DNA from 3 places in the Solibacillus sp. FSL W7-1472 genome. Region 2 is predicted to be linked to each of the others. Evidence: predicted binding sites of a transcription regulator. Region 2 holds the regulator's gene; each other region holds the start of a gene.

Region 1 (4,600 bases), 1.1 Mb from region 2:
CAAAGAATGTGTGGTGGCGCGCTGTTTTCCCTACGTTTTCGATGTCGTTCGTACGAATCGATTTTTGTGCGTTTGTAATGCGCGGGTTATCTGGAATAATACGTCCGTCAAAATACGGCTTTAATGTTGCCACACCTGAGTTGATCCATAAAAGCGATGGGTCATTAATTGGCACTAATGGTGCTGATGGTTCAATATGATGCCCTTTTTCTTTAAAGAAATTCAAATAAAGACGACGAATTTCAGAACCTGTCATAGTTTTTGTTGTCATGATTTTTTCCTCCTAAAATTTATTGAAGTCGATGAATTGTGGTACAGATTAATTACACCTTCACGCATATAAGCGCTTCATTTACCGGAAATTTTTATGTTCCGCAAAATGAAAACAAAAAAAGCCTCCATCCCGGTAAAGGGACGAAGACTATTATCTCGTGGTACCACCCTAATTTATAACGCGCATGCATTATATCTCAAGTGCTTGTAACGTAAGCAAACGGCAGTGGTTAGCTGCACTCTGGAGTAGCTTTCAGTATTTATTCGGGGAGATTTTTTCAGCCGGGAAATCTCTTTCTGTTCACGAAGTCCATACGTACTTGTTCCATCATCGTTTTCATTTTATTATGCTCTTCATTATAAAAAATAGACATCGTGCTGTCAATCGGCATTCCTTAATAATTAAAACGTTTTTTCGTCAGTAAAATTAAAAGGATTGCAGGCACTGTACATATAATCATTCCTAAGAACGCCAAACCTGGCTCAATTTCATAAAGTGCACCACCTAAAAGTGTAAGAATCGCTGCACTTAAACTCATTGCAAGTGCAGAATAAATCCCCTGTGCATTTGGAATTTGCTCTTGCGGTAAAGCTTTGGAAATATAGCGGATAAAGGCATAATGCGCCATTGCAAATGACAGAGCGTGTAGTGCCTGAGATAAGATAAACATCGGCATATTCGGAAATGCGTAAACTAGTATCCAACGAACACTCGAGCCAATTGCAGCAACGAGCATTAACGAAGAAGGCTTCCACTTTGTCAAAAATGTATCTGCCTTATAAAAATAAAGGATTTCAAATATTACTGCGACATTTAAAATCATTCCGATATAAAACGGATTGACATTCAGCTCCTGTAAATAAATATAGCCGTAGTTATAGTACGATGCGTGTGCCCCCTGAAGCAAAATAACAACAAACAATACGATGATGAAGCTTTTTACTTTAAATAGCCCTTTCATTGAGAGCGTTTTTCCATTTTCTTTTACCGGCACTAAACTTAATACTTGAGGTGCAGGCATAAATTGAATGATGAGTAATGCGGCCAATCCTACAATCATCATCCATAAAATCATTTGCTCACCATACATCCCGCTAATCATACTAATGATCAATACAGCGACAACAAACCCGAAAGATCCAAATGAACGTGCTTTTCCATAATGGATGGATCCATGTTGCATTAATGTGGAAGCACTGCTCTCAACAGCCGGTAGTAATGCCGGGTAAAAGGCGCTGAACAGCAATGTCATTAAAAACAGGCCGCCAAATGAATTAATCGGTATGTATAGCAGTGTCACAACTAATGAACTTGCAGTAAAAAAGATCAGCACATTTTTGTTGCTCATCACTTTTGAAACAAACGGAAAAATAAACATCGTCGAAAGTGCCCTTGCAACCAGCCCAAAACCCATTATTATGCTCGCTTCCGAAACCGTAAGCTCTTTATCATTAATAAGCCAACCCGTCCAATATGGCAGGAAAATCCCCCACGTAATAAAGAACATAAAGAAATTTTTCGCGAGCCAACGCTGATTATTCATAATCTTCATCCTTTTTTCAAATTTATTAAGTTGAATATTAACATGAGAAATACTACAATAATGTGAGAAATCTCATATTTTATTGGAAGGAGTTGCTCTATAATTTGAGAAAGTTACCAATAGATGAAAGTCTCCCCTATATCGAACAATACCCGATTTCCCAATATTTTTCGTTTGACATTGTGCCATATATCAATGTGTACGAATTCGACAAAGGTGAATTTATTTTCCATGAGCATTCTTTCCCCGACTATTTATATTACATGGTCGAAGGGAAAGCTAAATTATATATTACCCATAAAAACGGGAAAATTTCGCTCATCGATTTTATTACAGCCCCAACGTTTATGGGGGAAATGGAGCTCCTAAACGCCGAACGCTATTCTAAAGGCATTCAAACTTTGTCAAAGTCGGTATGTTTTGCGATTGCGATTCAGGAAGTGAAGGAAAAATTATTGACAGATCCTGTTTTCCTAAAAATGCTCTGTCTATTTTTAAGTCATAAAGCAACAACAGCAACAACAAAATATACGCAAAACCAGGCCTATCCTTTGGAAAACCGGTTAGCTTCATTCATTTTACTATCGTCGGATCAACAATTCTATAAAGAAAAACATACTGAAGTCTGTGATTACTTAGGTGTATCATATCGCCACCTGCTTTTTGTCCTTGCACAATTCAGCGAGGCAGGCTATATTACGAAGCAAAATCGCGGGTATATCCTGACAAATCGTTCCGAACTAGAAAAACTGGCAGCAGAAATTTCGTACTAAAAAAAGACTGCGCTAAAAATATTTTTAGCACAGTCTCTTGAATACTGAATGATATTAAATAAACATACCAGCAATTGCAGCTGATAATAATGATGCCAATGTTCCTGCAGCAACCGCTTTAATCGCAAGCTGTGCAATCATTGGACGTTTATCCGGTGCCATACCACCTAAACCACCGATTAAAATACCCATTGAACTTAAGTTTGCAAAACCACAAAGCGCAAACGAAATAATGATGCCTGTTTTGTCCGATAGCTCGCCAATAACCGGACCGAAGTTAGAGAAGGCAACAAATTCATTTAAAATTAATTTTTGACCGATAAACGAACCTGCACGTACTGCTTCATCCCAAGGAACACCGATTAAAAATGCTAGTGGAGCAAATACATAACCTAAAATACCTTCAAGTGTTACATTTTCAAAACCGAACAATCCTGTTATGCCGCCTAAAATACCGTTTAATAAGGCAATTAATGCGATGAAACTTAATAGCATTGCTCCAACATTTACTGCTAATTTCAAACCGTCAGAAGCACCAACAGCCGCTGCATCAATAACGTTTGTCGCTTCAGAATTACGCTCTAATTTAAAGTCATCTTCATTTACTTCTTCTGTTTCAGGAATCATTAACTTTGCCATTACCAATCCTGCTGGTGCAGCCATGAAACTTGCTGCCAATAAGTATTCAAGCGGAACACCTAATAAAGAATATCCGATTAATACTGAACCTGAAACCGATGCAAGTCCACCTGTCATAACCGCGAACATTTGTGATCTTGTCATTTTATTTAAAAATGGTCGAATAACAAGCGGGGCTTCAGTTTGTCCAACGAAAATATTAGCAGCAGCATTCACTGATTCTGCTTTTGTCGTACCTAATACTTTTGATAAGAAACCACCGATAATCTTAATGACAAATTGCATAATCCCTAAGTAATAAAGGACAGAGATTAAAGATGAGAAGAAAATAATAATTGTTAATACGCTCATCGCGAATACAAATCCGACATTTTCCGGATCTGCTAAACCGCCAAATACAAAGACAATCCCTTCATTGGCATAACTAACCAGCTTCTGTACACCATCAGAAAGTTGCATAAGCTTCTCACGGCCAAAAGACCATTTTAATACGATAAATGCAAAAATCAATTGGACAATTAATCCTGAAATAATAATTCTCCATTGAATTGCTTTACGGTTACTAGATAACCCGATGGCAATCGCTACGACTCCCAGAATACCTATGATTCCCCATACGAAATCCATGTATGTGCACCTTCTCCTTTAGTTTTGAAAACCTTTTCATTTTGTAATAACTGACATCCAACTTCGGACGTCATATAAGTTTTTTTCATACTAACATACCCATAGAAATAATATTAATTAATAGTTTCTTTTAAAAGTTCTGATTTTTCAGCAAAAAGTTATCATTTTTTTAGTATGTCCCGTTTTGTTTCAAACTTTTATTATATTTTAAAAACATTTTCCCTGTACACGTGAACATAAACTCATCATTTTTTAAAATTTATCCTAGATAGTACTTTTCCATAAATAAAAAAACTAGCCATTCCCATTCAATGATGAACGGAAATGGCTAGTACTATTCTTCGTTGAAATCATACGGCGATATATTTGCCATACCAATTAATGGGTGAATATATGGTGCTGTTTCTGCCGTTAAGTGATTTGGCAGGGATTCCCCGATCTTATGTGAAGCCGAAACATTCAAGAGACCGAGCTGCTCTGATGAAGGAATTTGTTTCACTTCACTTACAGACGCCTTTTTCTCTTCCAATTCCGGTGTCGCTTCCATCTTTTCTTCAGCAACAAATTCTGAATTTAAACGTGCCTTCAATGTTGTTAAGCGTGTTAAATCATCTGTTTTTGCTAAACCGCTCGCCAGTACATCCGGCTCACCACATAATATTAAAAAGTTTTTAGCACGTGTAATACCCGTATACAGTAAATTTCTTCGAAGCATTTTCGAATAGCCGCGAACAATCGGCATAA
Region 2 (4,600 bases):
GTTCGTCGGCTCATCAAGTACTAGGAAATTTGATTTTTGCATCATTAATTTTGCAAGTGCAAGACGTGCTTTTTCTCCACCAGATAGGGAGCTCACTGTTTTTGATACATCATCCCCGCTAAAAAGGAAGCGGCCTAAGATGTTGCGGATATCCTTTTCATTTAATAACGGCCATTCATCCCAAAGTTCATTAAGAACAGGTTTATTTGAATGAAGTTTCGCCTGTTCCTGGTCATAGTAGCCAATTTGCACATTCGTACCGTAACGGATATCTCCGGCAAGTGCCTCGATATCTTGAACGATTGTTTTCAATAAAGTAGATTTCCCAACACCGTTTGGACCGACAAGTGCAATACGGTCTTCTCTAAAGACACGCATTCCAATATTTTCGGAAATCGCCTTGTTCGTGAACCCAATTGTTAAATCATCCACCGACAGTACATCATTTCCGCTTTGGCGCTCAATTGTAAAGCCGAAGTTGGCACTTTTTTCATCGCCATCAGGAGATTCCATCCAACTAGTCTTTTCCAACACTTTGCGACGTGACTGTGCCATCTTTGTAGTTGAAGCCCGGGCAAGGTTTTTTTGAATAAAAGTTTCGAGCTTGGCTTTTTCATCCATTTGACGTTCATACATTTTTAAATCACGTTCATAGTTCTTCGCCTTTTCATCTAGATAAGCACTGTAGTTCCCTGCATATTTCGACACTTTTGTTCTGGATACTTCATAAACGATCGACACGACCTGATCTAGGAAATAACGGTCATGTGAGACGATTAAAATAGCTCCATCATAACCTTTTAAATAGCCTTCCAGCCATGATAGTGTTTCAATATCAAGATGGTTGGTCGGCTCATCTAAAATAAGGAGGTCGGGCTTTGATAAAAGAAGCTTTGCGAGAGCCAGTCGTGTCCGTTGTCCCCCGGATAGAGAACGAATCGGCTTTTGATAATCTTCAGGGAAAAATTGCATACCATGCAAAACAGAACGGGTATCGGCTTCATACTGATAACCGCCTGCATCTTTGAAATCATGCTGCAACTGGTCATACTCTGCCATGATACGTGCATATTGTTCGCTATCTTCATAAATGGCAGGATCGGCCATTTGCTGTTCAAGTTGACGCAGCGTTTGTTCCTGGTTTTGCAAGTTTGCAAAAATTGTCATCATTTCGTCCCAAATTGAAAGTTCAGAGTCGATACCTGCATGCTGCTCCAAATAGCCGACTTGAATATCTTTTGGAATAATAATTTCACCAGAGTCGTAGCTCATTTGTCCGGCAATTATTTTTAATAATGTGGACTTGCCGGCACCGTTTCGCCCTACTAATGCCACACGATCACGGTGCTGAACTTCTAATTTTACACCGCTTAATATTTCATCTGTAATAAAGGATTTATATAATTGATTTACTTGTAAGACAATCATTGTTTACACCTCAGTTTCTCCTATTTAGTTTAATGGATGGGAACATTGTACGCAACGATGGATACTTTACTTGTCGCTCCTTGTTTAGTAAGATTAACTTGCTTCTGCACAAAGAGTGGAGTTTATGTTAAGCGTGCCATATCGCTTGGCGACAACTACTTGATCAAATCGAGCAGGTCATCTCGACACGTTATACAGAGGCATTACTTGAAAAAGATTTCCCAATGTACATAGGAGGAGAATGTGTGAAACAAGAAGTAAAAATTCCACAAGCAACAACAAAAAGACTTCCTCTTTATTATCGATTTTTGAAAAACTTCGCAACTGAAGGTAAAAAGCGTATTTCTTCACAGGAATTAAGTGATGCGATGAAAATAGATTCTGCTACGATTCGACGTGACTTTTCTTACTTTGGGGCACTCGGTAAAAAGGGGTATGGATATGATGTCCAGTACTTACTGGAGTTTTTCCGACAAACTTTAGACCAGGACGAGGTAATGAATGTTGCATTAATAGGAGTCGGGAATCTGGGGAATGGCTTACTAAAGTATAACTTCCAAAAAAATCACAACACGCGTATCGTTGTTGCATTTGATTCGAAAGCACCGATGGAAGGAACGACGATAAGTGATATTCCAGTATTCCATCCAGATCGTTTGGAGGAAATGTATGAGGAATTTGGCGCGGAGTTAGCAATATTAACGGTTTCTTCCCGCTCAGCACAAATGATGACAGACCGACTCGTTAAAATAAATGCAAAAGGTATATTAAATTTCACACCAGTACGATTATCTGTTCCTGACACGATTAAAGTGATGAACATAGATCTATCGGTAGAATTACAGGCACTTACGTATTTAGTACGAAACTCAGGTAAGTAACAAAATGTTCATTACTATAAATAGCAAATTCTAGTTAATTAATGTAAAATATACATAATAATAGAGGAGGTGGCTATAGTGATTGTACATTTAAATGCGATTACACCTGTGAGCCTAATAATCATTGGACTGATTGCTTTGCTAATATTCGGTCCCAAAAAATTGCCATCATTAGGTCGTGCAATGGGGACAACTTTACGTGAATTCCGTAGCGCTACGAAAGGCTTGACGGACGACGACGACGATTTTGATACAAAGAAAAAAGTGATTGAACATAAAGAGAACGAAAAAAACGAAGTTAAGTAAAATAAGGATGTATTGCTATGAATTCAAGAGAATTAACCGTAGTTGAACATATGGAAGAGCTTAGAAAGCGCTTATTTTTCGTGGCGATTTTCTTCGTGATGGCTCTTTTCGTCGGATTCTATACGGCGAAACCACTTATTCGATACATTCAACGCAGCGATTTAGCTGCCAGTTTTTCGATGAATGCATTTAGTCCGGCAGATCCTTTAACCGTGTATTTACAAGTTACATTTATTGTAGCTGCCGTTATTGTATCGCCAATACTGCTATACCAGCTATGGGCTTTTATAACACCTGGTTTGCATGAGGCTGAACGTAAGGCAACATTGAAATATATTCCGTATGCTTTTGCACTGTGTATAGGGGGAATAGCCTTTGCTTATTTTGTGTTATTTCCATTTATTATGCGCTTTATGACGGATTTATCCAATGATTTGAATATTACGCAAACAATCGGTATTAATGAATTCTTCTCATTTTTAATTAAGTTAATAGTGCCTTTTGCGGTGCTGTTTCAATTGCCTGTTGTAACACTGTTTCTTTCACGTCTCGGAATTATTAATCCGAAACTCATGGTGAAATTCCGAAAATATGCGTATTTTGTATTAATCGTGATTTCGGTATTGCTCGCGCCGCCTGATTTAGTATCGAATATCATTATTGCAATACCACTATTTATTTTATATGAAGTAAGTATTGTCATTGCACGTCTTGGTTATCGAAAATATGAAGTGGCAGAAAAAGAGCGAATTTTAGCAGAAGAGGAACGAGAGCGTGAGCTGCAGGTAGAAGAGCTACTCGAAATGCAGCGTCGGCAAATGGAGCAGATGAATAACAGTTAATGGTAACGCTATCGAATTTGGTAGCGTTTTTTTTAGTTTCCTTTTAAAGAAGGTTATCTAAAAAACCCGCTATGTAAAATAGCGGGTAAAAGTTATATTTGAAACTTATCGGCATTCATTTGGATAAATGTGACGAAACCATTTAATAGAATATGCGCGATAATCGGTGTGAGAAGGCGCTTTGTTTTATGATATAAAAATGCGAAGATCATACCGCAAATTGTATACAGTAAAATATGCGTAAAATCCATATGAATCGCAGCAAATACAATAGCACTAATAATGCTCGCAATCCAGAAATTATAGTTTTGTATAATTGAACCGAAAATTACACGACGGAATACAAGCTCTTCCAAGATTGGTCCTAATAAGACAGTCGCAATAATCATAATCGGCGCTACCTTTGTGACACTCATAATGGCTTCGGTATTTTCCGAGCCCATATCAATTCCTAAAGCAAGCTCAATGTATGCGCCGATTGTCTGCCCTAAAAAGACAAGGAAGAAACCGATGATACCCCACCCAATAGAAGCACCAATTGATGCCTTTTCCCCTTTAAATACATCCCAAAATTGCTTATTTCGGGAGATTAATATAAAACTCACAATAAAAGCAACCGCAAATGAAATAGTTGACCACCAAGCAGATAATTTTATAAGTTGATCCTGCTCAGACATACCAGAAAATAGTTGTAAAAGGGAATCTTTTAAGCCTGGGATGAATATAAGTAATAAGACTGATAACTGACAGATGATATAAGTTATTAACACATAGAATGCGGTCTTCTGCGTTTTGAACTTATCTGATGAACGGGAAGTCACGGATGAAAAACCTTCTTTCTCTTACTGACTAGTAGAATTACACATCCCAAAAAAGTATGTGGAATGCTGTACCTTCTATTATAGAGTTTAATATGGGCTATTATGATAGCCCACTGTTATACATTTAACATTATTGTAGAGGAATTTGCCAATAAATCAAAATTTTTTAGTGCACATACTTGCAAAAAAATATGGAATTCATTAAACTAATAAATGTGTTAGCACTCGACAAACGAGAGTGCTAAAAATAGAAAATTTCTTAGGAGGTTGTTTCAATTGTTAAGACCATTAGGAGATCGCATCATTATCGAACTTGTTGAGG
Region 3 (4,600 bases), 1.6 Mb from region 2:
TTAAAAAGACAGCAGGTATTTTGCTGATATCCCAAAAGATTTCTTTCGGTAATTGGTCCATTTGGGTTGCAAAATAATTATTCATCGCAAGTGACAGCAATGCATAATTTTCATCTTCCAATGCTAGGCTGCTCGCAAGTCTGTAATATTTTTTCGCCTGAACAAATTCAATACTGAAATAATAGCAGTGCCCAATTATTAAATAGAGTTGAGCTAAGCACTCCTTAAGATTTTCTTTAAAATGCTCTTCCTGATCCAACAACAGTTGTAAAATCTTAAGATTGCTATTAGCTAAAACAAAAGGTTCACTATCAAAACGTAGAAAGTCACTCATCTTTTCAAAGTTCCCCTCTTTTACTAATGATTTGAACATTACTCTATACGCCTCATAATGTGCATCCAATGATGTAAATGTTTGTGATCGATAATGGTCAAGCTGCAATGTTTTAAGTTGCTCCCCCATCGTTATATACACCTCCTATTTTTCCAAAGATAATGGCTCGTAAAGTTCTCTTTTAATAATTGAAAATTGGTCCATAAAACGAATGACTTTCAGTTTAAAATCATTATATATAGCTGCATTCTCCTCTAAATACTGGCGCAGATCTTTTATTATTATCGTTTCAATTTGGACGAGCTTTTTTGGATAATGTTCGTATTCATAGAAGCGATCATTAAATAATTGCTTTGAGCTGTTTTCAAATTTCATATATAAATCATATTGTTCTTTTGATAATGATTCGAGTACATCACGCAAAAGATCCAAAAATAAATTGACTGTCATTACCGAAACCATTAAAGCATTCGTATAAGATCCAACCGTTGTTTTTTTCAGTCGTTTTAATTTCGAACTGACAAGGATCTCATTCAATATAAAATTTCGCAACAAAAAAATGAGGGCATACTCGGAATTGATGACCGGTTCTTCCTCAAAATAAAAGTAAATCCAAACATCACTTACACTGTCTTTTGCAAAAGATAAGTGTGTAAAGTCATGTCGGATTAAATGGAAAAAGTATTCAAAATGCTCAAGCTGTTTAAATTGTTCCAACTGTTGATCAGTTAATATAAATAACGAATTCGATGTATCAAAATCCTTCATCTTCACACCTCATTTACAATCTTTACTACCATTATAATAGTTATTTGTTAAATTTTGTTGTATTTTGTAAAATAAAAAGACATACCCGAAAGAAAGTGACTTTCGGGCATGTCTAATCTAATTAATATGAATTAATATGCTAGGCCAAATAACGCTTTAATATGAGTCATATAGCGGATATTTGAAGCTTCTTTCATTAATGAAGCTGGTAAACCTACTAATTGAGTGTTGTTTGCCCCAACTGTAGCAATACCGTCTTTACGACCTAAAGAACCTAAAGTACCTGAGTTAGTAAATTTGAATTCTTTTAAGTCGGCACCTTTAATTTGCGCAAAAATGTTGTAACCTGCAATTTCACCTTGCTGCCACGCTACTTGAGCAGTTGGCGCATAAGTTGGGCGGTCACCTGGGTTTGGAATATGTGCTGATGCATCACCAATAACAAATACTTCAGGATGTGAAGTAGATTGTAAGAAGTCATTGATTGTTGCTTTACCGCGATCTGCAGCTAAACCTGATTCAGCGACTAATGGAAGCGGAGCAACTCCACCTGTCCATACTAATGTGTTTGCAACGATTGGCTCACGGTCTTTTAATTGAATGACATTGCCTTCAACACCAGTAACAGGTGTTGATGTAATGAATTCTACACCGCGCTTCGATAATGACTTAGTTGCACGATCGATTAAGTTTTCCGGGAATACTGGCAAGATTTTTGGACCTGCTTCAACTAGTTTAATTTTAAGGTCTTCAAATTTAACACCGTATTTCTCAGCAACTTTAGGGAAGTGGTCTACGATTTCACCAACAAGCTCAACGCCTGTTAAACCGCCACCGCCGATAACGATTGTAGCATCTGCTTCGTCTTTTGTTGTTGCATATGCTTTAATGCGTGCTTCAATATGCTCGCGAATTGCATTTGCTTCATCTACTGATTTTAATACGAAAGAGTTTTCCTCTAAACCTGGGATTCCGAAGAAACCTGTTTGGCTACCTAGAGCAACAACTAATGTATCGTATTGTACTGTTTTGCCGTTTGAAAGTACTACATTTTTGCTTTCAACGTCAAAGCTGTTTACTTTTGCGATTTCCAAGTTGATGTCATAACCTTTGAAAATCTTTTCAAGTGGCAATGCTACAGCACCTTCAGCAATTGTACCGCCAGCTAAACGGTGTAATTCAGTAATGATTTGATGTGTAGGGAATTGGTTTACAACTGTAATACGCGCTTCGTCTTTATTTAAATATTTACGAGCTGTTTGTGCTGCTAATACACCAGCAAATCCAGCACCTAAAATAACGATTTCTTTAGTTACCATATTAAAAATCCTCCAATAAAATTAGATTATACAAATTATTTCATTTGTTTACGTTCAGATGCTACTTGTAAAAATGCATTAGCAAAACGTAATGCCCCTTGAACCTGTGGGTCTTTTAACATTTTTAATAAGCCGAATACACCTACTGTTTCATTGCTAACTTCAGCACGGTCTTTCGCTTCAATCGCTGTCTGTGCCAATGATTTTGCAGTATCAACAACTGGGCTAGCCATTTCTGTTACAGCCGCAACTGTATCATTTTTTAATGTTTCGTCTGTTGCAACACTAGTCGCAAATTCATAAGTTTTTGTTAATAAAGTAGTCATCTCAGCCAATTTTGGTAAGTTATCTACTAAAGTAGTTAATGAAGCTTGTACCTCTGGCTTTAGTAACTGATCTAATACATCTAATTGCTCTTGTGTAACAGCCACTTTTTCTACCTGCTGATTATTCATTTCTGACATAATAACTCTCCTTTGCCATCACTTAATATTATTTTTTTCGAAAATTTCATACCTGATTGTAAAAACTTTCACATACCATTCAATAAGCAACGATAGCACAAAGATTCGTTTGTTACAATTAGAAATCGGAAATAAACGACCGAAAAACTTAATTCAAGAATATTCTGTAATTTTATTATTTAAAAAAATTTAATTTTTATGTATTTAGCGTATTTTTGTGTATTTTATAATAAAAATTTCCCTTTATTATTTTTAATATTGGAAGTATTGAAATAGTTGATTCTTATCATTATTAAAGGTTAATTAGGTATTTAAATGATGGAAAACAAAAATTCATTACTACGAAAAGTGAATCACCCCCTCCTCTATTCCCCACCCTGTTATTTTTCTAAAAAAACTTTCTCTTTAAACTGTTGATTTGACTCAATAGGAACCTCCACGTTGCTATGAAACGAAAAAGTGCGTACTTTTTTTAATTTTCGAGTGGATCCATAATAAAAAAGCAACGAAATACTTATTCAATTGGAGGATCAATAAATGATTACTAGTTTACAGGATACAATCAAATTAAATAATGGGGTAGAAATGCCAGCAATGGGCCTTGGCGTCTTTCAGGTAGAAAACGATACAACGGCAGAAATCGTTAAAAATGCGATTGAGCTAGGTTATCGCAGCATTGATACAGCTGCTATTTACGGCAACGAAGCGGGTGTTGGCGAGGGCATACAATTAGCACTGGCCTCTACCGGATTAAATAGAGAGGACTTATTCATCACATCTAAAGTTTGGAATGCCGGTTTAAATTATGAGGAATCTGTTTCAGCTTACGAAGAAAGCCTGGAAAAATTAGGGCTGGATTATTTGGATCTCTATTTAATTCATTGGCCGGGTCAAAATAAATTTGCCGAATCTTGGACCGCTTTAGAGGATCTATATCAGGAAGGCAAAATTAGAGCAATCGGGGTTTGCAATTTCAATATCTCGCATCTGCAGGATTTATTGAAAACTGCTCGTGTAACACCAGTCATTAATCAAGTAGAGTTTCACCCGCGTTTACAACAACGATCATTACGTGCATTTTGTAAAGAACACAATATTCAGTTGGAAGCTTGGGCTCCATTAATGCAAGGGGGTCTACTCGAAGATACGACAATTGCAAAAATTGCCGAAAAATATGGAAAATCAAATTCACAAGTTATTTTACGTTGGGATATTCAAAATGAAGTAATCACGATTCCTAAATCAGTTCGTAAAGAGCGGATGGCGCAAAATGCCGACATTTTTGACTTTAGTCTTACTGATGAAGAAATGCAGATAATCAATGCGATGAATTTAGATAAACGCGTCGGTCCAGATCCGGAAGTTTTTGATTTCTAATTTAAATTGAAGAATTGAAAATTGCAGAGACGAAAAGCCTCAAGATTTTAGTACTTGAGGCTTTCATTATTTTTATTAAGATAGTTTTTGCACAGCAATATCATCATCTCGCTGCATAAGAAGAACTTCTTCACCATTCTCTTTTAATTTTTCAATATGTTTCTCTCCCCATGTACAAAGTAAGTTGAGCACCGGCTCCATCTCGTGTCCATATGGGGTTAAAGAATATTCAACTTTCGGTGGTACTTGGTTATACACCTTACGATTAATTAAACCGCATTGCTCAAGTTCGCGTAATTGGGACGTCAGCATTTTTTGTGAAATGCCGGGAATTAATC

Evidence for each region. Region 2 encodes Rex, which represses fermentation and respiration genes when NADH is low (regulators of the CRP and FNR family bind a similar motif). Its sites were predicted from a motif close to TTGTGAAATATTTCACAA; they were not measured.
Region 1: a site for Rex is predicted at 1,878-1,895, ahead of yeiL (transcriptional regulator YeiL). Genes of this name have one in related genera too.
Region 3: a site for Rex is predicted at 2,942-2,959, ahead of MKY07_RS10175 (DUF1641 domain-containing protein). Genes of this name have one in related genera too.

What each region holds. Positions count from the first base shown of each region.
Region 1 is NZ_CP150208.1:2,544,116-2,548,715, forward strand. It holds gene alaS (alanine--tRNA ligase) at 1-271, opposite strand, end outside; gene MKY07_RS12700 (MFS transporter) at 669-1,817, opposite strand; gene yeiL (transcriptional regulator YeiL) at 1,922-2,590, shown strand; gene MKY07_RS12710 (NupC/NupG family nucleoside CNT transporter) at 2,645-3,856, opposite strand; gene MKY07_RS12715 (ATP-dependent RecD-like DNA helicase) at 4,191-4,600, opposite strand, start outside.
Region 2 is NZ_CP150208.1:3,616,593-3,621,192, reverse strand. It holds gene MKY07_RS18050 (ABC-F family ATP-binding cassette domain-containing protein) at 1-1,428, opposite strand, end outside; gene MKY07_RS18045 (redox-sensing transcriptional repressor Rex) at 1,674-2,309, shown strand; gene tatA (twin-arginine translocase TatA/TatE family subunit) at 2,388-2,615, shown strand; gene tatC (twin-arginine translocase subunit TatC) at 2,633-3,457, shown strand; gene MKY07_RS18030 (type II CAAX endopeptidase family protein) at 3,550-4,278, opposite strand; gene groES (co-chaperone GroES) at 4,555-4,600, shown strand, end outside.
Region 3 is NZ_CP150208.1:2,062,457-2,067,056, forward strand. It holds gene MKY07_RS10160 (dehydrogenase) at 1-463, opposite strand, end outside; gene MKY07_RS10165 (serine protease) at 479-1,102, opposite strand; gene MKY07_RS10170 (NAD(P)/FAD-dependent oxidoreductase) at 1,234-2,421, opposite strand; gene MKY07_RS10175 (DUF1641 domain-containing protein) at 2,457-2,885, opposite strand; gene MKY07_RS10180 (aldo/keto reductase) at 3,423-4,262, shown strand; gene MKY07_RS10185 (helix-turn-helix domain-containing protein) at 4,338-4,600, opposite strand, start outside.